2 regions of the Cupriavidus metallidurans CH34 genome follow, and region 1 is predicted to be linked to the other one. Evidence: predicted binding sites of a transcription regulator. Region 1 holds the regulator's gene; the other holds the start of a gene.
What was found. The regulator HrcA, encoded in region 1, represses chaperone genes, less so after heat shock. The targets are predictions, from matches to a motif close to TTAGCACTCNNNNNNNNNGAGTGCTAA.
Positions count from the first base shown of each region.

Region 1 (4,821 bases):
TGTGTGGTTCGGCGTGCCGGAATCAGCCGGCCGCGCGGCGCGGGCGCTTGCCACTGGCTTCGCGCGGCGAGTTGGCCGCTTGGGCTGCCTTGGTGCCTTGCGCCAGCATTTCCTCGGCATGTTGCATGGTCGTGGCAGTGACCGTGGTACCACCAAGCATACGCGCGGTTTCCTGGACGCGGCCATCCGTATCGAGTGTCCGGATGCGCGACCGCGTCACCGGTCCGCCATTGTCGCCTCCGGCCTTTCTGTCGTCCTTGCTGGTTTCCTTGCTGACCAGCAGGTGGGTCCCGGCCTGCGCCGCCACCTGTGGCAGGTGCGTGACGCAGAGTACCTGCCGTGAACGTCCGAGTTCCTGCAGGCGGCGTCCAACCACTTCGGCCACCGCGCCGCCGATCCCCGTATCCACTTCGTCGAAGATCAGCGTTGGCGTGGGCGCCGCCTCGCTCGTGATGACCGAAATCGCCAGGCTGATCCGCGCCAGTTCGCCACCCGATGCCACGCGGGCGAGCGGCCTGGGGCTCACGCCGGCATGGCCTGCCACCAGGAACTCGATCTGCTCGAGCCCGTGGCTCTGGCCTTCCTCGAGCGGATGCAATGCCACGGCGAACGTGCCACCGGCCATCGACAGGCCCTGCATCGCATTGGTAACCGCGGCGGACAAGGCTTCGGCTGCCACCTTGCGCGCGCCCGACAGATGCTGGGCGAGGGTCAGGTAGGCAGCGCGCGACGCGGCTTCGCGCGCCAGCACCTTGTTGATGTCCTGGGCGGCCTGGAGGTCGTCAAGTTGCTGGCGGCGGGCCAGCAACTCGTCGGATAGCTGTTCCGGCGGCAGACGATACTTGCGGGCGGTGGCGTGCAGCGCCTGCATGCGCTCTTCCACGGCCTGCAGCCGTTCTGGATCGAGTTCGAGCCGGTCGACATAGCGGTTCAGGGAGTGCGCGGCTTCCTCGACCTGCACCAGCGCCGGCTCGAGCGCGGCCAGCACGTCGCGCAGGCCCGGGTCGACATCGGCCAGTTGCTGGAGCCGGTGCACCACGCCGTTGAGCACGGAGGTCACTGCGCCGTCCGATTCGGATAGCGCGTCGAGCGCGGCGCGGCTGCCGTCGATCAGGCCCGCCGCGTGTGACAGGCGGTTGTATTCGCCCTGGATCTCTTCCCATTCGCCCGGCTGCGGCGCGAGCTTGTCCAGCTCGCCAACCTGCCATTCGAGCCGCTCCCGCTCGAGTTGCATCTCGCGCGACTGGTGCTCGACCGCCTCGCGCTGCTTGACGCAGGCGCGCCACACACGCCAGGCCTCGGCCACGGCGGCGGATTGTTCGGTCAGACCTGCGTGGGCGTCGAACAACTGGCGCTGAGCATCCGGGCGCAGCAGCAACTGGTGCGCGTGCTGGCCGTGGATATCGACGAGCTGGTCGCCCACCTCGCGCAACTGCGCCAGCGTTGCCGCGGCGCCATTGATGAAGGCCTTGCTGCGGCCGCTGGCGTCGACAGTCCGGCGCAGCAGCACGGTGCCGCCGTCGTCGTCTTCCATGTCGCTCGACAGTTCGCGCTCGGCCAGCCACGCATCCAGCGCTGAGTGGGTGTGGAAGGTGGCACTGATGCTGGCACGTGCCGCGCCTTCGCGGACCACGCCTGCGTCGGCCCGTTCACCTAACACCAGGGCGAGCGCGTCGATGAGGATCGACTTGCCCGCGCCGGTTTCACCCGTGAAGACGGTAAAGCCGGCGGAGAAGTCGAGGTCGAGCGTGTCGACGATGACGAAGTCGCGGATCGAGAGGCTGCGCAGCATCGTGGGCGGTGAGCGGTGGCGGGTAAGGGCGGTAAGGTCGGGTAACGAGGATCAGGACGGAACGTTGAGGCGTCTGCGGATCAGAGCCGGTTGTCTTCGGTCGGATACTCGTGCCAGTGCAGCTTCTTGCGCAGTGTGGCGTAGTAGTTATATCCCACTGGGTGCAGCAGGTTGATGGTCTTGGCCGAACGGCGTACCACGATGCGGTCGCCGGGCAGCAGCGAGGCCAGCGCCTGCATGTCGAAGTTGACGCTGACATCGCGCGCGCTGGCCACTTCGATCGTGACCTCGGCGTCGTACGGCAGCACGATGGGCCGGTTCGACAGCGCGTGTGGCGCGATCGGCACCAGCACCAGGCCGGACAGCGTCGGGTGCAGGATCGGACCCCCCGCGGCCAGCGCGTAGGCGGTGGAGCCGGTGGGCGTGGAGACGATCAGGCCGTCCGAGCGCTGGTTGTACATGAAATAGCCGTCGACCGAGACCGCCAGTTCGACCATGCCGGAGATCCCCGAGCGGTTCACCACCACATCGTTGAACGCCAGCGCGGAGAAAATCACCGAGTCGTCGCGGATCACGCGCGACTCCAGCAGCATCCGGGTTTCGGCCTCATACCGGCCGGACAGCATCTCGGGCAGTGCCGTGGAGATGGCATCGAGCGGGATGTCGGTCATAAAGCCCAGCCGGCCGTGGTTGACGCCGATCACCGGCACATCGTGCCCGGCTAGCTGGCGGGCCAGCCCGAGCAGCGTCCCGTCGCCGCCCAGCACCACCGCCACATCAGCTTCGCGGCCGATCTCGTCGGGGGTCAGCACCGGGTAACCTGTCAGCCCGGTAGCCATTGCGGTTTCGCGTTCGAACACCACATCCTGTCCGTTACGGGAGATGCAAGACGCGAGTTCTTCCAGCGGACCTTCGATGCCAGCGGTCGAATGTCGGCCCACCAGGGCTACAGTCTTGAACGGGGGGCGCGCGGCGCCGGTCTTGTGGGGGGCAGACATGCCGGGATTAGACCATACCGGCATGATCGTTGTCAGCACTGGGCCGCCGCCGCTCCAGGTGACGCCTGAACCGCCAAAGTTTGATTAAAATCGGGGCATCATGGACGAACGTTCAAAAAAGCTTCTCAAGACCCTGATCGAGCGATACATCGTCGAGGGGCAGCCCGTGGGCTCGCGCACCCTGTCGAAGTTCTCGGGGCTTGATCTCTCGCCGGCCACCATCCGCAACGTGATGTCGGACCTCGAGGAGATGGGTTTCATCGCCAGCCCACATACCTCGGCTGGCCGAATCCCCACGCCGCGCGGGTACCGGCTGTTTGTCGACACGATGCTGACGGCGCGCCCGCTGGAGCGCGCGCCGGAGTTCAGTGCCGAGTTGGCGGAGCTGACCGGCCAGATCCAGGGGCAACTGGGTGGCCAGCAGTTCGGGCCGCAGCGCATGATCACGGCGGCAGCGCATACGCTTTCGAATCTTTCTCATTTCGCTGGCGTGGTGATGACGCCACGGCGCGCGCAGTCGTTCCGTCAGGTGGAATTCATGCGGTTGTCTGACAAGCGCATCCTGCTGATCATCGTCAGCCCGGAAGGGGATGTGCAGAACCGCATCATCCAGACCGACCTGGCGTACACGCCGGGCCAGCTCATCGAGGCGGCGAACTTCTTCAACTCGCACTATGCGGGCATGAGCTTCGACGCCGTGCGCGACCACCTGCGCGTGGAGTTGCAGGACCTGCGCCGCGACATGTCCGCGCTGATGCAGGCGGCGGTCGAGGCGGGCAGCAGCGCAATGGCCGAGGACAACGAGCAGGTGTTCATTTCAGGCGAGCGCAAGCTGCTGGAAGTGGAAGACCTGTCATCGAGCATGGACAAGCTGCGTCGCCTGTTCGACGTGTTCGAGCACAAGACGAGCCTGCTGCAGCTGCTCGATGTGTCGAGTCACGCGCAAGGCGTGCAGATCTTCATCGGCGGCGAAAGCCAGCTTGTGCCGATCGAGGACATGGCCGTGATCACCGCGCCATACGGGGTGGATGGCCAGATCGTTGGCACCCTGGGCGTGATCGGCCCCACGCGGATGGCCTACGAACGGGTGATCCCGATCGTCGATATCACCGCGCGGCTCCTGTCCAGCGCGCTCAGCCAGAGCTGAGCCACGAACTATTGACACGGTGGACGTGTCTGTCCTGAGTCGGCCGCCTGCAACGGCTTGCGGCCGGCCCCAGATTCGCCAGCGCCCCCGGCAGTCCCAACGGAAACCCTATGACGTTTTCGCCTGAACCGGCACACCAGCACGGCCAGCCGCCGCGCACCGCGATCCTGCTGATCAACCTCGGCACCCCGGACGCGCCCACGCCTAAGGCGGTGGGGCGCTACCTGAAGGCGTTCCTGTCCGACCCGCGCGTGGTAGAGATCCCGCGCCTGGCCTGGCTGCCGATCCTGCACGGCCTGATCCTGCCGTTCCGCTCGCGGGCGTCGGCCATGAAGTACGAGTCGATCTGGCTGCGCGAGGCGCATATGACCGGGTCGCCGCTACTTGTGTATACAGAGCGCCAAGCTCATGCGCTGCAACTGTTGATGCAGCAGCAGGGTCACGACGTAACGGTGGCCTGTGCGATGCGCTATGGCAATCCGTCGATCGAATCGGTCATGGAAGCGCTGCGCCGGCAGGGTACCGAACAGATCCTGTTGCTGCCGCTGTATCCGCAGTTCTCCGGCACGACCACGGCCACCGCTTTCGACGAGGCATTTCGTGTCCTGTCGACATGGCGCAACCAGCCCGAGTTACGGCTGGTCAAGCATTTCCACGATCACCCGGCGTATATCTCTGCGCTGCACAAGCAGGTGGGCGGCTATTGGGCCCAGCATGGCAAGCCGGACTTCGCGCGCGGTGACAAGCTGATTCTGTCGTTCCACGGCCTTCCGCGCCGGTTGCTGGACCTGGGTGATCCCTATCACTGCGAGTGTCTGAAGACCGGTCGTCTGCTCGGCGAGGCGCTGGGCTTGCAGCCCGGCCAGTTTCAGGTGACGTTTCAG
Region 1 covers NC_007973.1:1,089,168-1,093,988, forward strand. The annotation lists gene recN (DNA repair protein RecN) at 23-1,792, opposite strand; gene RMET_RS05025 (NAD kinase) at 1,873-2,790, opposite strand; gene hrcA (heat-inducible transcriptional repressor HrcA) at 2,891-3,937, shown strand; gene hemH (ferrochelatase) at 4,048-4,821, shown strand, end outside.

Region 2 (4,821 bases), 800 kb from region 1:
CGGCGCTGGTGGCTATCCACTGGGTGCACCGTGGCTTCGCCTTCGTCGTGCTCGGTTTCCTGCTCTGGTTCGCGCTGCGCGCGCGCCGGATGGAAGGGCTGGCGCGGCATGCGCGGTGGTTGCTGGTCGTGCTGACGCTGCAGTTGTGCACCGGCATGTCGAACATCGTTTTCGACTGGCCGCTGGTCGCGGCGGTGGCCCATAACGGCGGAGCAGCCCTGCTGCTGATGTTGTTGCTCCGTCTCAACTACAATATCGGCCTCGCCACTCGCTCCGCCGGCGCCGCCACGCAACCCTCGATTGCCGCGCGCGCCACATGAAGGACAAGATGCCCCCCGTGGTAACTGCTACCCACTCCCAATCCTCCGTGGGCCGATTACGCCATCTGGCCCGCCAATACGCCGCGCTGACCAAGCCGCGCGTGACCCAACTCGCCGTGTTCTGCGCCATCATCGGCATGTTCCTGGCCACGCCGGGCATGGTGCCGTGGTCGGTGCTGATCGGCGGCGCGGCCGGTATCTGGCTGCTGGCCGGCGCGGCTTTCGCCATCAACTGCCTGGTGGAACAGAAGATCGACGCGCTGATGCGCCGCACCGCGTGGCGCCCGTCGGCCACCGGCGAGATCACCACCACCCAGACGCTGATCTTCTCGGCCGTGCTGGGCGGTGCCGGCATGTGGCTGCTGCACGTCTTCGCCAACGACCTGACGATGTGGCTCACCTTCGCCACGTTCCTTGGCTACGCCGTGGTCTATACGATCCTTCTGAAGCCGGCGACGCCGCAGAACATCGTAATCGGTGGCCTGTCGGGCGCCATGCCCCCGGCGCTGGGCTGGTCCGCGGTATCGGGCACGGTGCCTGCCGAGGCCTGGTTCCTGGTGCTGATCATCTTCACCTGGACGCCGCCGCACTTCTGGGCGCTGGCTCTGTACCGCCGCGCTGACTACGCCAAGTCCGGCCTGCCGATGCTGCCGATCACGCACGGCGAGCGCTACACGCTGCTGCATATCCTGCTGTACACGCTGATCATGATCGCGGCCACGCTGCTGCCGTTCGTGTACGGTATGAGTGGCTACATCTACCTTGTGGCGGCACTGGGGCTGGGCCTGGTGTTCCTGGGCTATGCCTGGAAGCTGTACCGCAACTACTCCGACGGTCTCGCCCAGCGCACCTTCCGTTATTCGATCCTGTACCTGTCGCTGCTGTTTGCGGTGTTGCTTGTGGATCACTACTTCAAGTTCGTGCCGCAGGTCTGACCGCCTGCGGCATCTTGCCGCGCCCGGAAGTCATCGGCGGCCCGATCGGCGATACTTTCGGGCAACTCCTCCCAATTCTTGCGCATGTCGACCTCTTCCCAGGGCCTTTGGGCCGCATTCCGCCGCTTTTGGCTGCTCGCGCTCTGCACGGCCCTGCTGGCCGCCTGCGGGCAGCCAAAGCCGTCCTTCCGCAACGTCGATATCTCGGGTGCCACCGAGTTCGGCAAGGACTTCGCGCTGCTGGATCCCACCGGCAAGACCCGCACGCTGGCCGATTTCAAGGGCAAGGTGGTGCTGATGTTCTTCGGCTACACCCATTGCCCGGACGTGTGCCCGACCACGATGGTGGAGCTCAAGCAGGTGATGGAGCAGATGGGGCCCGATGCGGACAAGGTGCAGGTGTTGTTCGTCACCGTCGATCCGGATCGCGATACGGCGGCGCTGATGGCCCAGTATGTGCCGGCCTTCGACTCGCGCTTCCTGGGCCTGCGCCCGGCCGACGAGGCCGCGCTCAAGAAGGTGACCAAGGACTTCAAGGTCTACTACGCCAAGGTGCCGGGTTCGTCGCCGGACAACTACACGATGGACCACTCGGCCGGCAGCTACGTGTTCGACCAGAACGGCCAGTTGCGGCTGTTCATCCGCCACGGCCAGGGGCCGGAGCCGATCGCGCATGACCTCAAGCAGTTGATGTCGTAAATAAGAAAAGGCCGGTCTAATGACCGGCCTTTCTCATTGCGGGGTGCGTGGCCTCAGGCGAATGCCGCCAGCGCGCCCTTCATCTTCTTCATTGCCGCCGATTCGATCTGGCGAATCCGCTCGGCGGATACACCGAACTCGTCGGCCAGTTCGTGCAGCGTGGCGCCGCCCGAGCCATCGTCGTTGACGTCGAGCCAGCGCGCCTCGATGATGCGGCGGCTGCGCGGGTCCAGCTTCGTCAGCGCCTCTTCCAGGCCCTCGACCTGCAGACGGTCGTGGCGCTTGGCTTCCAGCACCTGCGTCGGCTCGTTGTGGTTATCCGCAAGGTAGGCGATCGGCGCGAACTCTTCCTCGCCGTCCTCGATCTGGCCTTCCAGCGCCATATCGCCGCCCGACATGCGGGTTTCCATCTCCATCACTTCCTCGGGCTTGACGTTGAGCTCGCGCGCAACGGCTTCGATCTGCTCGGGCGTGAAGGTATGCGAGCCCTGCTTGTGGCTGCGCAGGTTGAAGAACAGCTTGCGCTGGGCCTTGGTGGTGGCCACCTTGACCATGCGCCAGTTCTTCAACACGTATTCGTGGATCTCGGCCTTGATCCAGTGCATCGCGTACGACACCAGGCGCACGCCCTGTTCGGGGTCGAAGCGCTTGACGGCCTTCATCAGCCCGATGTTGCCTTCCTGGATCAGGTCGGCGTGAGGCAAGCCGTATCCCAGGTACTGGCGAGCAATGGAGACCACCAGACGCAGGTGCGACATCACCATGCGGCGGGCGGCATCGACTGAGTCGTTGTCGCGCAGGTCGCGAGCCAGGCTGAGCTCTTCCTCGGGGGTGAGCATCGGGATGCGGTGGACAGCCTGAATGTAGCTGTCCAGATTACCCAGTGTGCCGGGGAAGGTCAGTGCGAAGGCATTCGCGGCGGCATTCTGGGGCGCCGTGGGCAGACGGCGGGTAACTTGGGTTTGATCGGCAGACAGGACTGCGTTCACTATGACTCCTTTCGCATCCGGCGGTGGGTTGCCGGTGTGTCCCGAAGGGACACCGCATTGCAACGCATATTAGCACTCGAACCGGACGAGTGCTAAGTTAGAAGGCCTATAGGGTTGATAGTTCCAGGCAATCGGAAAAATCTTCTGGATAGCCTGATGTCGCCTTATAGTGGTCCAGCCCAAGCCTGACAAGGCCTGGCGGGCAGCGCTCTCGGAGCACTGTTATTAGAGGGGGCAGCCCCGATTCGGTTTCGCAGCGATTTCGGGATGGTGTATTGCAGGATTCGCTACACTGAAGTCGTTTTTCAGACGCATCCCCCAGGAGCCCCACATGTCTGCTATCGAACACTTGCTGAAGCCTCATGTGCGAGACATCGGCGAGTTCACCGTCCGCCGATTGCTGCCCGCCGCTACGACGCAAACGGTCGGGCCATTCATCTTCTTTGATCACATGGGGCCGGTGGAGATGGAGCCCGGCGCGGGCATGGATGTGCGTCCGCATCCTCATATCGGACTGGCGACAGTCACGTATCTGTTCGAAGGCGAGATCATGCATCGCGACAGCCTCGGCAGCGAGCAGGTGATTCGACCCGGTGACGTGAACTGGATGACTGCTGGGCGTGGCATCACGCACTCGGAGCGCTCGCCGGACGGCGCGCGCTCGGCCGGGCCGCATCTGCACGGCATCCAGACCTGGGTGGCCCTGCCGAAGGCGCATGAGAATGATCCGCCTTCGTTCCACCACCATCCGGGTGCTACGCTGCCCAAGCTCGAACTGCCAGGCGTGCGGATGACCGTCATCGCGGGCGATGCCTTCGGCGCCGAGTCGCCGGTCAGGGTCTACAGCCGCACGCTCTATGTGGCAATCGAGATGGATGCCGGCGCAAGCCTTGTGATCCCCGCCGAACACGTCCAGCGTGGCATTTATCCGGTCGACGGCAACCTGGAGGTCGATGGCGAGACGCTGCCGGCCGAACATCTGGTGGTGCTGGTACCTGGCGAGCCCGTGACGATCAAGGCGACGATGCCCTCGCGCGTGATGCTGCTTGGCGGCGATCCCACGGACGGACGGCGTTTCATCTACTGGAACTTCGTGGCAAGCAGCAAGGAAGCGATCGAAGAGGCCGCCCAGCGCTGGCAGGACGACCAGTTTCCGCACGTTCCGGGCGAGACGGAGCGCATTCCGCTGCCGCCGCGCCGGCCCTGATCGCGCTGGCGGGCCATCCTGCATCCTGTAGCGGGAGGTGTTACAGCGGGCTGGCCCAGGTCACCCGCGTGGCCTGCGCCAGGCACTCCTTGATCGCCGCCACCTGGGTGGCAACGGGCGCGGGCACCGGTTCCGCGCCGTCCAGCACCTTGCGAATCCACGCGGCCGTCTCGGCGATGTCCGTGCCCTGCGGCAGTTCGGGCACATCCGCGACCGAACCGCCGACCGGATCGACCATCGTGCGCTGATGGCCGTCGTGCAGCCAGTCGATACGGCTGCTGCGGCGCGCGTCGGCCACGACTTCCCCCTCGGTACCCCGGGCCAGCATCACGTTGGCGGGTTCGTGCGAGAAATACTCGGTCAGCGTTTCCCGATACTCGGGGTGGGTGTAGCTGTAGAGCCGCAATGCCTCGGCAGGGGAGTGTCCGCCCACCGGTTGCAGCATCTTGACGACCGTATGCGCCGAATTGCGCAGGCCGATGATCGCGCGCTTGTCGAGCAGTTGCGACAGCGCGGGCGACAGCACGTCGATCGGCAGCGCGGCCAGCGGATTCGATGCCGCGCCAAGCTGCGTCTCCGCGGACTGCGCTGTGGCGCATAGCGGCACGCCCAGTGCCTCGAACAGCGCCATGCTGGTGACGCGGCCCGGAAACTCGCGAATGCCGTGGACC
Region 2 covers NC_007973.1:285,938-290,758, forward strand. The annotation lists gene RMET_RS01370 (COX15/CtaA family protein) at 1-320, shown strand, start outside; gene cyoE (heme o synthase) at 329-1,255, shown strand; gene RMET_RS01380 (SCO family protein) at 1,340-1,954, shown strand; gene rpoH (RNA polymerase sigma factor RpoH) at 2,008-2,943, opposite strand; gene RMET_RS01390 (pirin family protein) at 3,275-4,150, shown strand; gene ybiB (DNA-binding protein YbiB) at 4,191-4,821, opposite strand, start outside.
Region 2: rpoH (RNA polymerase sigma factor RpoH) is a predicted target of HrcA. The motif match lies at 3,013-3,039, and genes of this name have one in related genera.